DNA from 3 places in the Salipiger sp. D13 genome. Region 2 is predicted to be linked to each of the others. Evidence: riboswitches for the same ligand, from Rfam matches in the RefSeq annotation. Region 2 holds a riboswitch; each other region holds the start of a gene.
The links. A riboswitch is a leader RNA that binds a small molecule or an ion and turns the genes downstream of it on or off. The one in region 2 is predicted to bind thiamine pyrophosphate.

Region 1 (4,532 bases), on a different contig from region 2:
TCGATCCAAGCGCCACCGTCGCGGAATGGCCAGCGGCCTGCCAGGTGGCCGCCCCCAGATCTGCAAGATACGGCAGCCCGCGGATCACGACGCTCAGAAGCGGTGTCAGCAGGAAGAGCGCCGCAAGCGCGATCCACAGCGTATCGCCGATACGGGCGGCCGCGCCCTGCCCGTCCCAGCGGTGCCGGATGCGGTCGAGACCCGCACCGAAACCATCCCCTGCCCCGAGCTTCAGCGCCACGAGCCCCGCGCATAGAGCAAGCCCGAGCTGGATCACCGACAGCAGCGCCGCGCGGCCCAGGTCGAAATCGAAGCGCACCGCCTGGTAGATCGCCAGCTCCACGGTCGTCGCGCGCGGCCCGCCCCCCAGCGTCAGCGCAACAGCGAAGCTTGACAGGCAGATGACGAAGATCACCGCGAAGGCGCCCGGCGCGATGCGCAGCAGCATCGGCGCCTCGAGCACCCGGAACATCGCCCCGGGCGTCAGCCCGAGCGAGGCCGCAAGCCGAAACCGTTCGGCCGGAATGGCAAGCCAGCCCTGGAGGATGAGACGCACGGCGAGCGGCAGGTTGAAGAACACATGCGCGAGGATCACCCCGTGCACGCCGTAAACGGTCATGCCCGGCAGACCAAGCCCACGCAGCGCGAGGTTCACGAGACCGTTCTGGCCGAAGACCGCGATCAGCCCCAGCACCGCCACGATCACCGGCAGGATGAAGGGCGCGCCCATAAGCGCGACGAGCGCCCCACGGCCGCGAAAACTCCGCCGCGCCAGCGCCCGCGCCACGGGGACTGCAAGCGCGACACTCAATCCCGCGGACAGAGTGGCCTGCATCAGGGTGAACCGCAGCGCCTGCCACTCGTTCGCCCCGAGGCTGCCCCAACCGCCCGCGCGGATCAGCACCGCGACGACCGGCCCGAGCGTGAGCACCGCCACGGCAAGCGCGGCGAAAACCGCGATGCCCCGGCCTGGGCGCACCATTGATTTCCCGAAGCCGCGGGTCAGCGCGACAGCGCCCGGCGCCATGCCTCGATCGCCTCGTCGCGCAGCGCGGCCGCCTCGTCCTCGGAATAGAAAAGCACCTTCTCGGGCAGATCGAGTTCCTTGAAGCCCTCGGGCCATTTCTCGCGCGGCAGCGCCGCCGGGAAGGACCAGTTGCCGGTCGCGATCATCTCCTGGAACGGCTCGCTCAGGATGAAGGCCATGAAGTCGTCCGCCAGCTCGGGCTGGTCGGTGCTTGCGACCTTGGCGGCCAGTTCGACCATGAAGTAATGCCCCTCGGGGAAGATCGCCGCCTTCTTCGTTCGATCGTCCTCGGCGATGATGTGATAGGCGGGCGAGGTCGTATAGCTCATCACCATGTCGGCCTCGCCGTCGGTGAAGAGCCCGTAGCTTTCCGACCAGCCCTTCGTCACCGTGAGGATCTTGGGGGCAAGCTCCTCCCAGGCTGCCTCGGCCTCGTCGCCGTAGACCGCCTGAACCCAAAGCACCGTGGCCAGCCCGGAGATCGAGCTGCGCGGGTCCTGGATCACGATCTTGAGGTCGTCCGGCGCGTTCAGCAGTGCGTCGAAGCTTTGCGGCGGCTCGGGCAGACGCTCGGTGTCGTAGACAAAGGCCGTGTGCCCGTAGTTGTAGGGCAGGAAGATCTCGTCATCCCACTCGATCGGCAGCGTCAGCGGCGACAGGTCCTGCCCGTGGGGCGCGAAGAGCCCGCTTTCGCGCGCCTTTTTCGTGACGTCGGTGTTCAGCCCGAAGACGACGTCCGCTTCGGTGCGGTCGCCCTCGAGCAGAATGCGCGGCAGCAGGTCGCCGGGCTTGAACTGGAGGTCGCAGTCGCACTGCGCCTCGAACATCTCCTCGATCTTCGGGCCGGGGCCCCATTCCGAGACGATGTAGTCGCCTGCGTAAACGGTGAGAACGGGTGTATCCGCCAGCGCGGCGCTGGCTGTGAGAAGTCCCGCTGCAGCGGTGGTGATGGCCTTCATGGCATCCTCCAGGCTTGCGGCGAGAGGGCAAGACCGGGCGCGAGGCCGTCACCTTCCCTCCGCCGGTGTTAACCGGTTCAGGTTCAACGGGTTCGCAAGATGCATCTCAGCCCGGCCGCGGATCGGCCGGACACCCCGAGGTATCGGGAGTCGTAGTGCCGCAACCCGCCCCGCGCAAGGTGAAATGCCTTGAGACGGCGCCGCCGCTGCCCTAGGAACCCTTCGGACAAGGAGACTGCGCCCATGAGCATGAACACATTCGGCCACCTGTTCCGCGTCACCACCTGGGGCGAAAGCCACGGTCCCGCGCTCGGGGCCACGGTGGACGGCTGCCCGCCGGGGGTCGCGGTTGACGAAGCGATGCTGCAGCACTGGCTCGACCGTCGCAAGCCGGGGCAGAACCGCTACACGACGCAGCGGCGCGAGCCCGACGCGGTGCGCATCCTGTCGGGCGTGTTCGAGGGGCAGACCACCGGCACCCCCGTGCAGCTGATGATCGAGAACACCGACCAGCGGTCCAAGGACTACGGCGACATCGCCGAGAAGTTCCGGCCCGGTCACGCCGACATCACCTACTGGCAGAAATACGGCATTCGCGACTATCGCGGCGGCGGACGCTCGTCGGCGCGGGAAACCGCCGCGCGCGTCGCTGCCGGAGGGCTCGCGCGGGCCGCTCTCGCCGCTCTGGCCCCGGGCCTCGAGATCACCGGCTACATGGTGCAGATGGGTCCGCACGCGATCGACCGGTCGCGGCTGGACCTGGCGCAGGTGGGCGAGAACGCCTTCTGGTGCCCGGATGCAGAGACGGCCGAGACCTGGGCCAACTACCTCGACGACCTGCGCAAGAGCGGCGACAGCGTCGGCGCGGTGATCGAGGTCGTGGCGCGTGGTGTCCCTGCGGGGCTTGGCGCCCCGGTCTATGGCAAGCTCGACACCGACCTTGCGGCGGCAGCCATGTCGATCAACGCGGTCAAGGCGGTGGAGATCGGCGAAGGCATGGCGGCGGCGGCCCTGCGCGGCTCGGAAAACGCCGACGAGATCACCATGGGTCCCAACGGGCCGGAGTACAGCTCGAACCACGCGGGCGGCATCCTTGGCGGCATCTCGACGGGGCAGGACGTCGTGCTGCGGTTCGCGGTGAAGCCAACCTCTTCGATCCTCACCCCCCGCCGGACAATCACGAAGTCCGGCGAAGAGACCGAAATCGTCACGAAGGGCCGTCACGACCCCTGCGTAGGCATCCGCGCCGTTCCGGTGGGGGAAGCCATGGTGGCTTGCGTGCTGCTCGACCATCTGCTCCTGCATCGGGGACAGGTCGGAGAGAACCGCGGCAAGATCGGGTGACCTTTCCTGTCCCGTGACATGCAGCTTGCCGTCTTCCCCTGGGTTCGCGTTCCGGAGAAAGACGGCAGCGCGTCATGCTGATCTAGAAATCCTCCCAGAGGTCCATGTCGGCACCAGCCGCACGTTTGGGAGGCGCGACCGGGACATCCTGCACGGCCATCTCCGGGACCTCGATCTCGGCGATCGGCGCAGCAACGGGCGTGACCTCCTCGAGCTCAGGCGCCTCCATCCCCATGAAGCGGTTCAGGACGCTGCTCAGGCGATCCGCCTCGGCACTGAGTTGCTGGCTTGCCGAACTCGTCTCGCCGACCATTGCCGCGTTCTGCTGGGTGACCTTGTCGAGTTCCGCCACGCCTACGTTGATTTCCTCAAGACCCGCTGACTGCTCCTTGGCCGCAGAGGCGATCTCGCCCACCATGTCGGAGACCTCGGTGACATAGCCCACGATCTCGGACAGGGTCGCGCCGGTCTGCTCGACGAGCAGCCCCCCGTCCTTCACCTGTTGCGAGCTGTTCTGCACGAGGGCCTTGATCTCGCGAGCCGACTCCGAGGCCCGTTGCGCCAGCGACCGCACCTCGGAGGCGACGACCGAGAAGCCTTTGCCGCTTTCGCCGGCGCGCGCCGCCTCGACCCCGGCATTCAGCGCAAGCAGATTGGTCTGGAAGGCGATGTCGTCGATGACTCCGATGATCTGCGTGATCTGGTCCGAAGAGGCCGCGATCGAACTCATTGCCTGAAGTGCGCGCTCCATGACGGTCCCGCCTTCCTCGGCGCGGCGGCGCCCCTCGCCAGCACGACGGTCGGCGGCCTCGGCCCTGTCTGCCGCGGAGCGGACACTGCCCGACATCTCTTCGAGTGCGGCGGCAGATTCCTCGAGCGTGGCAGCCTGCACCTCGGAGCGGCGCGACATCTCGTTCGACATCTTGGACAGTTCCTGAGAGTTCCGCTGGACCATCTCGGCGGAATCCTTGAGCGAGCCGACCATGTCGCCGATCTGCTCGGCCAATTCATTGAAATCGTCGCAGATCTTCTTGTAGTCGGTCCCGAGATCATTCCATTCGGCGCCATCCAGACGCTCGGCCACCTGCCCTTGGGCGAGCTGGCCCATCGCCTCTCCCAGGGCACTGAAGAGCGCGACGCGTCGCTCGTTTGCCACCCGCTCGCGGCGGTCCGTCTCTTCGGCCTTTTTCAGCTGATCTCGC
Region 2 (4,532 bases):
TGTTTGCGCTATCCCGAAAGCTTGGTTGCGCTACCCTTTCATGCTATAAGGCGCCACCTGCCTTCATCTCAGGCGGGTGTCCGAACAAGACCACCCTCGTCACAGCCGACCGTGCCAGCGGCACAGCCGTGCTATGTCTCGTCAGGAAGGAGTAAGGCCCATGACCATGTTCAATCGCGAACAGACGAAAACCATCGAGAGACTGCTCGATCGCGGCAACTCGGATTTCGAAATCGCGCAGCAGATCTGTCCCTCCGACGACGACCCGGAACTCTTCCTCGAGGCCGTGTCGGCCGAGCGCGAACGCCACGAGCGCATGTCGGTGACCTGATAGCGAATTGCTGAAAGGGAAGGGAGCGCGGCGACCCTCAGGGAGGAGGAGAGAGGGCCGCCGCTGATTTCCGAGGTCCAGGGAGGAGGAGAGAACCTCAGGAAAACTGTCTGGCGCTTGGCAGCGCCGTTACCGCTATCTAGCAATGCGCGGTCCGCGGAACAATCGCATCCGTTGCAGACCCGGATTGTGCTGCGTGCATGGCTCGCAACGTCTGCTCCTGCAAGGCCCCCCGAAAAGGGCAGGGCTCAACCGCGCTGATCCTCCCCCCATCCGACCGCATGGAAGTGATGCACCGGGCCGTGGCCGGAACCGACCGCCAGACGGTCGGCCGCCGCGATGGCGCCGGTGATGTAGCGCTTGGCCTCGGTTGCGGCCTCGGCGAGCGGCAGGCCCGCTCCGAGCTGTGCCGCAAGCGCCGAGGACAGCGTGCAGCCGGTGCCGTGGGTGTTTCCCGTCGCGATGCGCGGACCGGAAAGCCATGTCTCGGTTTCGCGCGTGGCAAGCAGATCGTCGCTGACCTCACCTGCAAGATGGCCCCCCTTGAGCAGCACCGCAGCGGGTCCGAGCGCAAGCAGCGCACGGGCCTGCGCCTGCATGTCGTCCCGGCACTTGGCCTCGGGGCGGTCCAGAAGGTCCGCGGCCTCGGGCAGGTTCGGGGTCACGACGCTGGCCAGTGGCAGCAGGCTGTCGCGCAGCGCACCGACCGAAGCCGCGTCCAGCAGCCGGTCACCGCCCTTGGCGACCATCACCGGGTCGAGCACGACGGGGCAGCCGATTCCGGCGATCTCGCGCGCAACGCAGGCGGTGATCTCGGCGTCGCCCAGCATCCCGATCTTGACCGCGTGAACCGCGATGTCCTCGCGGATCGCCCGGATCTGCGCCGCGACGATTTCGGGCGGGGTCAGATGCACCGCCGACACGCCCCGGGTGTTCTGTGCCGTGAGCGCGGTGATGACCGCCATCGCGTAACCGCCGTTCGCCGAGATCGCCTTGATGTCGGCCTGGATGCCGGCGCCACCCGAGGGATCGGAGCCGGCGATCGAGAGGATGTTGGGGGTCATGTCCGGCCCCCCGTGGTCGGTGTGCGGCCTTGCCGCGTCGTGGGCATGTGGCGGGTTTCGGTCAACTCTCGTCTCCTCCATGGGGCGGGGCGGAGACATCACGACGGCAAGGGGCATGCGCCCGGTGGGTCGTGCGCGCCTCCCTCCGCCGGCATTATCCGGTTCAGGTTCCAAGGGTGCATCTCAGCCCGGATGTCCGGGCGCCCCTGTCGCTTCTGCCCACTGGCTCGCACGGAGAGCCGGCGCACGTCAAGCGTGCCGGGCCGCTGACCGACGACAGGGCAGGGCAGGGGGCTCAGGGCCTCAGGGGCCGGGATCGCCCATCAGGGTCGAATCCCAGTTGCGCAGGAAGTCCTCGCGCTTGATGCGGTCCAGAAAGGTCAGCAGGCTGGGGCCCAGCCGGATCGGCAGGAAGTTGGTCGAGCTGCGCGGCATCGGCAGCGCCGGCGGGGTCAGGCCGCCCGCCGGGGGCATCAGCGAGAACAGCGGTGTCTCGGCGTCGAGGATCGCCTGCCCCTCGGGTGACAGCAGGAAGCCGATGAAGGCCTCGGCGCGCACCGGGTTGCGCGCGCCCCTGGGAACAAAGGCGCTGCGGGTCATCACGAGATTGTAGTCGTCGAGGAAATGCACCCCGATGTTCGGATCGTCGGCGACCAGCGCCATGGCGTAGGAGCTGATGATGTTCAGCGCCATGCAGATCCGGCCCTCGCGCGTGGCCTGAACCATGCTCGCCGTGGTGTTGAAGGTGCGGATGTTGGCGCGGCCCAATACCTCCATCAGCCGCTGCGCCTGCACGCTCTGGATCGTGTCCTGCGTGGCGAACAGGTAGCCGATGCCGGAGCGCCGCAGGTCGTAGCCGCCGATCTTGCCGCGCAGCTCGTCCTCGTGATCGCGGATGAAGCTCGACAGGTCGCGGTGGCTGGTTGGCAGGTTCGACTCGGGCAGCACCCGCCGGTCGTAGAGGATCGCGGCGGGCTCGAAGGTGAAGCCGAAAAGCTCGGATCGCCACGAGGCCCATTCCGGCGGCTGCCATGCTTGCGGAACGCGCAGCCGGTGCGCAAGACCGCGGTTCACGAGGTCGACCTGAAGGTCCATCGCCGAGGAAATCACGAGATCCGGCACCGTCTCGGGCGAGGGATCGAGAAGTTCCTGGTAGAGATCGACGGTCTGGTAATCGTGGTAGACCACGTCGACGGCCGGGTTGCGGGCCTCGAATGCCTCGATCAGCGGGCGCATGGCGGCGGGATCGGTGGCGGCGTGGACGAGAAGCTCGTCGGCCTCCGCGCGCGGGGCTGCGATCAGGGCCAGGAGCCCCGCGAGCAGCATCACCGCCAGCCGCCGGAACAGGATCGAGGCGCGAAGCCCGCCAAGCCGCGAGGTGCCGAGCGTCAGCCGCGCGTCGTGGCCCTCGGCCACCGACCGGACGATCGCGAGCCCCAGCCCCGAGCCCGCCGTCGCCCGGTTGATCGAGGTGAATCGCTCGGTCGCACGCAGCCGGTCGGCGGGGGCGATGCCGGGGCCGGCGTCCGAGACGGTGAGCGTGATCGTGGTCTCGTCGCCATCGAGCCGGATCACGATGGTGTTGTCCTCGCCGCCGTGACGGATGGCGTTGTCGATCAGGTTGCGCAGCGCCTCGCGGATCGAAATGGCGTCTCCCCGGATGCGCCCCCGCCCGTCGGGCAGGCCGGCATCGTCGAACGACAGCGTCGCCTTGCGCAGCCGCCGCTCGCGCAGCAGTTCGGCCAGCGTGTTGCGGACCAGCGGGCGCAGGTCCAGCGGCTCGAGCTGCGCCTCTTCCGAGCGGTGCGAGACCATGGCGTTCGACAGGAGCTGGTTGGTCAGACGCACCGTCCGCTCGGCCTGCGCCGAGGTCCGCCCCAGCCGTTCGCGCAGCGCCTCGGGGGTCTCGGCATCGGAGGCGAGCGCCAGCTGGCCCTGCAGCGCCGAGAGCGAGGTGCGGGTCTGGTGCGCGACATCCGCGATGAAACGCTCGGTCAGCGCGCGGTTGCGTCCGAGCTGCGCGATGAAGCCGTTGATCGCCTGGAAGAGCCCCGAGATTTCCTGCGGCGGGTCGCCCTCGATCGGCGACAGGTCACGCGGCGACCGGGCAAGCAGCGTGTCGGCGATCTGGTGCAGCGGGGCGAGCGATGCCCGGATCGCCAGCCAGACGAAGCCCAGCCCGATCAGCGACACCACGGCGAGCCCGCCCATGCCGTTCAGAAACAGCGACAACTGCTGGTCCTTGCGGGCGTTCAGCGTCTGGCCCATCTGGACGAAGACCCACTCGCGCCCGGCGCTCGAGGTGATCTGGCGGCCCTGCAGCACGAAGCGGAAGCCCTCGTCGAGATCGGCGTTGTAGAACACCGGCTCGGCCGAGGGGCCGGACGTGTCGGGCAGGGGCAGATCGGCCATGCCGGTGAGCTCGCCGTATTTCGGCGAGAACACGCGATAGACGATCCGGTCGTCGGCGGCGAGCGCAAGGATGTCCATGGCCGACTGCGGCAGGTCCACCGTCGGCCCGTCGGTGTTGTAGGACACCCGTTCCAGCACCGACAGCGCCGCCCCCGCGAGCAGCAGGTCGAAGGTCCGGTTCGAGGCGTCGCGCGCGTAGTTCCACAGCAGGATCGAGATGATCAGCAGCAGGGCCCCGAAGCCCGCTGCCATGCTGACCAGAAGCCGCCGCTTGAGCGAATGGGCGCGCAGGTCAGTCATCGTCCGCGACATAGGGAAGGTAGCCCAGCCCGCGCACGGTCTTGATGACCAGCGGCGTGCCCTCGAGCTTGCGGCGCAGCCGGGTCAGGATCTGCTCGACCGCGTTCAGGCTGGGGGTCTCGTCGAAGGAATAGAGCTTGTCGGCCACCTCTTCCTTGGTGAGCATCCGCCCGAGGTTGTCGACCATGATCTCGAGCATCTGGATCTCGCGGGCGCGCAGGTCGATGGTCTGCTCGCCGAGCCGCGCCTGCTTGGCGGCCCGGTCGAAGCTGAAGGGTCCGGCGGTGAAGACGTTGCTCGACGCGCCGGCGCGGCGGCGGGCGAGCACCCGGCAGCGGGCCGACAACTCGCGGAAGTCGAAGGGCTTGACCATGTAGTCGTCGGCGCCGGCATCGAGCCCGATGATCCGGTCGTCGATCTCGCTG
Region 3 (4,532 bases), on a different contig from region 2:
CGATGAGGCCGGGCGCCGTCTCAGTCGCGCGAGGCGTCGAGCCGTTCGTCGAGCGCGTAGCGTGCCGGCGCCTTGCCGGTCGCCGAACTGCGCGACCAGCGCCGGAGCCCGGCCCAGATCAGTGCCACGGTCGCGATCGAGACATAGCCATCGACCGCATAGTGGTAGCCGCTCCAGACCGACAGCAGCAGCACCATGCCGCAGAACAGCCCGCTCGGGACGGCGAGCAGCGGCGAGCGCTCACCGCAGTATAGCGCGATCACGGTGGCGACCGAAACGTGAACCGAGGCAAAGGCCGAGATGCCTGTGCCGAAGCCCTCGCGACCGGCGGCGAACATGCTCCACAGGTAGTCCTGCAGCATCCCCATCGTGGTGTGTGCGAGCCCCGCCTCGTCCAGTGTCCGGGTCAGCCCTTCGAAGCGGGCGCTACCGTAGAACCTGTCGTAGAACACCGGCCCCACCGACATGCCGCCAAGCGCGATGATATTGCCGATCACGATCCAGCTGCAGCAGTAGAGCACGAGGTAGCGCTTCACCCGCTCGGGGTTGTCGTCCGAGGCCACGAGGATCACCGGGAACAGGAAGGCGGCGACCAGCCACGGCCCCTGGTAGAGCGGCGTGAGCTGGATCATCCGGGCCGAGCCGATCAGCCGGTCGATCACCGACCAGGGGTCGGACTGCCCGTGCAGCCAGGCATCCACCGCCGCGAGGTAGGGGTCGGCGTAATGGGGCACGATCTCTGGCATCGTCGTCTTGAACAGCGTGAAGCCGAAGTGAAGCGCGAAGGTCGCGGCGTAGATGGCGGCGACATTGCCGACCGCCACCCGCAGCGGCGCGCCGCGCTTGATGCCCGATCGCACCGCCCAGGCGGTGATGACCAGCGCCATGGCCCAGAAGTAGCGCAGCGAAATGTCCAGTCCGCCGGAGACCGAGCTCAGGATCTCGCCGAGCACGCCGTCGCGGAAGATGATCGCGAAGACCAGTGACACCAGCGCGTAAGCGACACCGAAGATGAGAAAGGCCAGCGACGGAAAGGCGATCATGCGACAGCGCCTCCGGCGTTGCCCGGGAAGGCGGGCATCGACGCGCCTGTCATGCACGAAGGGTGGCAGCGGGCCGCCGATGCCGGGCAGTCTGCGCCCGGAGCCCATCTCGCGAAATGTGACAGCACGTCGAAATCTGCTCCAAATCCGGAAACCTTGCGGAATGCACATAGTGCAGGGGCGGCGGCCTGCCAGCGGGCCGCGACAGGATGATCCCGCCGGCCTGGCGATGAGCGGAAATTCGCGACTCCGTCACCGGACGGACCAGACCGGCGCGCGGTCGCGGCGGGACAGGGGGCGGACGATGGGCAGTTGTATCGCCGCGCCCATCCGGTTAACGTCGTGGTGAATCCGTTGGGGTGCCCCGTCAGGGGCTGAGAGGCGACAGCCGACCCATAGAACCTGATCCGGCTAATACCGGCGTAGGGAACGGAGCTCGACCGAACAGGGGGAGTCTCTCCGCGTCCGGTCGTCCTCCATCCTTGCGTCGATGGAGGACCTTGCATGAGCCGTCACCCATCCGACCGCCTGAACACCGCGCCCGCCTTGCGCGGCAGCGCTCGCCCCGCCGTCCGTAGGCGAGGCCGCCCATGACCCGCGCCACGGTCATCGGTGCCGGCGTCGCCGGTCTCTGCGTCGCGACCGAGCTGGTCGCGCGTGGCCATGACGTGACGGTCTGCGATCCGTCGCCCCGTCCCGGCCCGCATGGCTGCTCTTGGTGGGCGGGGGGCATGCTCGCGCCGTTCTGCGAGGGCGAAAGCGCCGAGGAGCCCGTCATCCGCCTCGGGCAGGAGGCCGCGGACTGGTGGGCTGCGCAGGGTGTCGAGGTGCAGCGGCGCGGCACGCTTGTGCTGACGCTGGGCCGCGACCGGCGCGAGCTCGACCGTTTCGCACGCCGGACCGCCGAGCACGTGACACAGGATGCCAACGGCATTGCCGAACTCGAGCCCGACCTCGACGGTCGCTTCGAGCGGGCGCTGCTCTTCCCCGGCGAGGCGCATCTCGACCCGCGTGCGGCGCTCACCTGCCTGCGCGACCGTCTCGAGGCGGCGGGCGTCCGTTTCCGCGCCGAGCGCGGAACGCCGGAGGGGCTGACCTTCGACTGCCGGGGTCTTTCGGCGCGCGACCGACTGAGCGACCTGCGCGGGGTCAAGGGCGAGATGGCGGTGCTTCGCAGCCATGACATCCGCCTGTCGCGCCCGGTGCGTCTGCTGCACCCGCGTTATCCGCTCTACATCGTTCCCCGCGCCGACGGGCTCTTCATGCTTGGCGCCACGCAGATCGAAAGCGAGGACCGGCGGCGCAGCGTGCGCTCGGTGCTCGAACTGCTCTCGGCGGCCTACGCGCTGCACCCGGCCTTCGGCGAGGCCGAGCTGGTCGAGATCGGCGCCGATGCGCGCCCGGCCTTTCCCGACAACCTGCCCCGCGTCCGGCGCAGGGGCGACACCTTTCATGTCAACGGCTTGTTCCGTCACGGTTTTCTGCTTGCGCCGGCGCTTGCGAAAATGGCGGTGGCGGCGGCCTGCGACGGAACGACAGCGGAGTTCATGGATGAAGATCACGATTAACGGAACCGCGACCGAGGTCCGCGCCACGACGCTGGCAGGCGCGCTCGAGGAACTGGGCTACGGCGATTCAAAGGTCGCCACCGCGCTCAACGAGGACTTCGTGCCGAGCGCCGCCCGGGCCGGCACCGCGCTCTCGCCGGGCGACCGGGTCGAGATCGTCACCCCGCGGCAAGGAGGCTGAGATGAAGCTCTACGATACCGACATCGTATCGCGCCTGATGCTGGGCACGGCGCAATATCCCTCGCCCGGAGTGCTCGCGGACGCCTTTCGGCGTTCCGGCGCCGGCATCGCCACCGTTTCGGTCCGCCGCGAGGCCGGTCACGAGAAGGCGGGCGCGGCGTTCTGGGATCTCGTCCGAGACCTTGGTGTCGCGGTCCTGCCCAACACCGCCGGTTGCCACTCGGTGCGCGAGGCGGTGACCACGGCGCAGATGGCGCGCGAGCTGTTCGAGACCGACTGGATCAAGCTCGAGGTCATCGGCCACGCGGACACGCTGCAACCCGATCCCTTCGGGCTGGTCGAGGCCGCGCGCATCCTCGTGGACGACGGCTTCAAGGTCTTTCCCTACACCACCGAGGACATCGTGCTGGCCGACCGGCTGCTGTCGGTCGGTTGCGAGGTGCTGATGCCGTGGGGCGCACCCATCGGCACCGGGTTGGGGCTGACCAACATCTACGGGCTGCGCACGCTCCGCGCCCAGTTCCCCGACGTGCCGATGGTGGTCGATGCGGGGCTCGGCCTGCCGAGCCAGGCGGCGGCGGCGATGGAGATGGGCTTCGATGCCGTCCTGCTGAACACCGCCGTCGCCAAGGCCGGTGATCCGCCCGCCATGGCGCAGGGTTTCGCCCGCGCGGTCGAGGCCGGTCGGCTGGCCTTCGAGGCCGACCCGATGGAGGCGCGCGACATGGCCGCGCCTTCCACCCCTTTGATCGGAAAGGCGTTTCTCGCATGAGGCTCGACAGGTTCTACCCGATCTTCGACAGCGTGGCGTGGCTGGAACGGATGCTGCCGCTCGGCGTGAAACTGGTGCAGCTGCGCATCAAGGACACGCCCGAGGTCGAGCTTCTTCCCATCATCAGCCGCGCGCAGGCGCTCTGCCGGCAGCATGGCGCGGTGCTGGTGGTCAACGATCACTGGCGCGTGGCGATCGAGGCGGGCTGCGACTGGCTGCACCTCGGGCAGGAGGACCTCGACGAGGCCGACCTGCCCGCGATCCGGCGTGCCGGGCTGCGGCTCGGCATCAGCACGCACGACCACGATGAACTCGACCGGGCGCTGCTGCTCGGGCCCGACTACGTGGCGCTCGGGCCGGTCTATCCGACGATCCTCAAGAAGATGAAATGGGAGCAGCAGGGGCTCGAGCGCGTCACCGAGTGGAAGCGCCTTGTCGGAGAGCTGCCGCTTGTCGCCATCGGCGGGATGCGGGTCGAGCGCGCGGCCGGGGCCTTCGCGGCGGGCGCCGACATTGTCTCGGTGGTGACCGACATCACCCTGCACGACGACCCCGAGGCACGTGCGCGCGACTGGATCGAGGTGACACGATGACCCGCTACGCCCGACAGGTGGCGGTGCCGGAGTTCGGTGCGGCGGGGCAGGCCGCGCTGGCCGCCGCCCATGTGCTGGTGGTGGGCGCGGGCGGTCTTGCGGCGCCGGTTCTGCAATATCTCGGCGGCGCCGGGGTGGGGCGGATCACGCTGGTCGATCCCGACCGGGTCGAGGCGAGCAACCTGCACCGCCAGACCCTGTTCCGCGAGACCGATGCCGGGTCGCCCAAGGCCGAGGTCGCGGCGGCGGCGATCCGGGCCCTGAACGCCGACGTGCACATCGACGCGGTCGTGGACGCGCTCGGCCCGGACAACGCCGCGGCGCTCTGCGCAGGCGCCGACCTCGTGCTCGACTGCGCCGACAGTTTCGCGGTGA

Region 1: another riboswitch for thiamine pyrophosphate. It lies ahead of D6860_RS21785 (thiamine ABC transporter substrate-binding protein); the one in region 2 lies ahead of thiD (bifunctional hydroxymethylpyrimidine kinase/phosphomethylpyrimidine kinase).
Region 3: another riboswitch for thiamine pyrophosphate. It lies ahead of D6860_RS10650 (FAD-dependent oxidoreductase); the one in region 2 lies ahead of thiD (bifunctional hydroxymethylpyrimidine kinase/phosphomethylpyrimidine kinase).

What each region holds. Positions count from the first base shown of each region.
Region 1 is NZ_RAPJ01000019.1:83,456-87,987, reverse strand. It holds gene D6860_RS21790 (thiamine/thiamine pyrophosphate ABC transporter permease ThiP) at 1-1,027, opposite strand, end outside; gene D6860_RS21785 (thiamine ABC transporter substrate-binding protein) at 1,003-1,986, opposite strand; TPP riboswitch at 2,024-2,134, opposite strand; gene aroC (chorismate synthase) at 2,230-3,330, shown strand; gene D6860_RS21775 (methyl-accepting chemotaxis protein) at 3,413-4,532, opposite strand, start outside.
Region 2 is NZ_RAPJ01000046.1:10,206-14,737, forward strand. It holds gene D6860_RS25400 (hypothetical protein) at 161-331, shown strand; gene thiD (bifunctional hydroxymethylpyrimidine kinase/phosphomethylpyrimidine kinase) at 580-1,395, opposite strand; TPP riboswitch at 1,519-1,613, opposite strand; gene D6860_RS23330 (sensor histidine kinase) at 1,699-4,107, opposite strand; gene D6860_RS23335 (response regulator transcription factor) at 4,100-4,532, opposite strand, start outside.
Region 3 is NZ_ML112594.1:204,324-208,855, forward strand. It holds gene D6860_RS10645 (phosphatase PAP2 family protein) at 21-1,043, opposite strand; TPP riboswitch at 1,389-1,489, shown strand; gene D6860_RS10650 (FAD-dependent oxidoreductase) at 1,634-2,611, shown strand; gene thiS (sulfur carrier protein ThiS) at 2,595-2,792, shown strand; gene D6860_RS10660 (thiazole synthase) at 2,794-3,564, shown strand; gene D6860_RS10665 (thiamine phosphate synthase) at 3,561-4,157, shown strand; gene D6860_RS10670 (ThiF family adenylyltransferase) at 4,154-4,532, shown strand, end outside.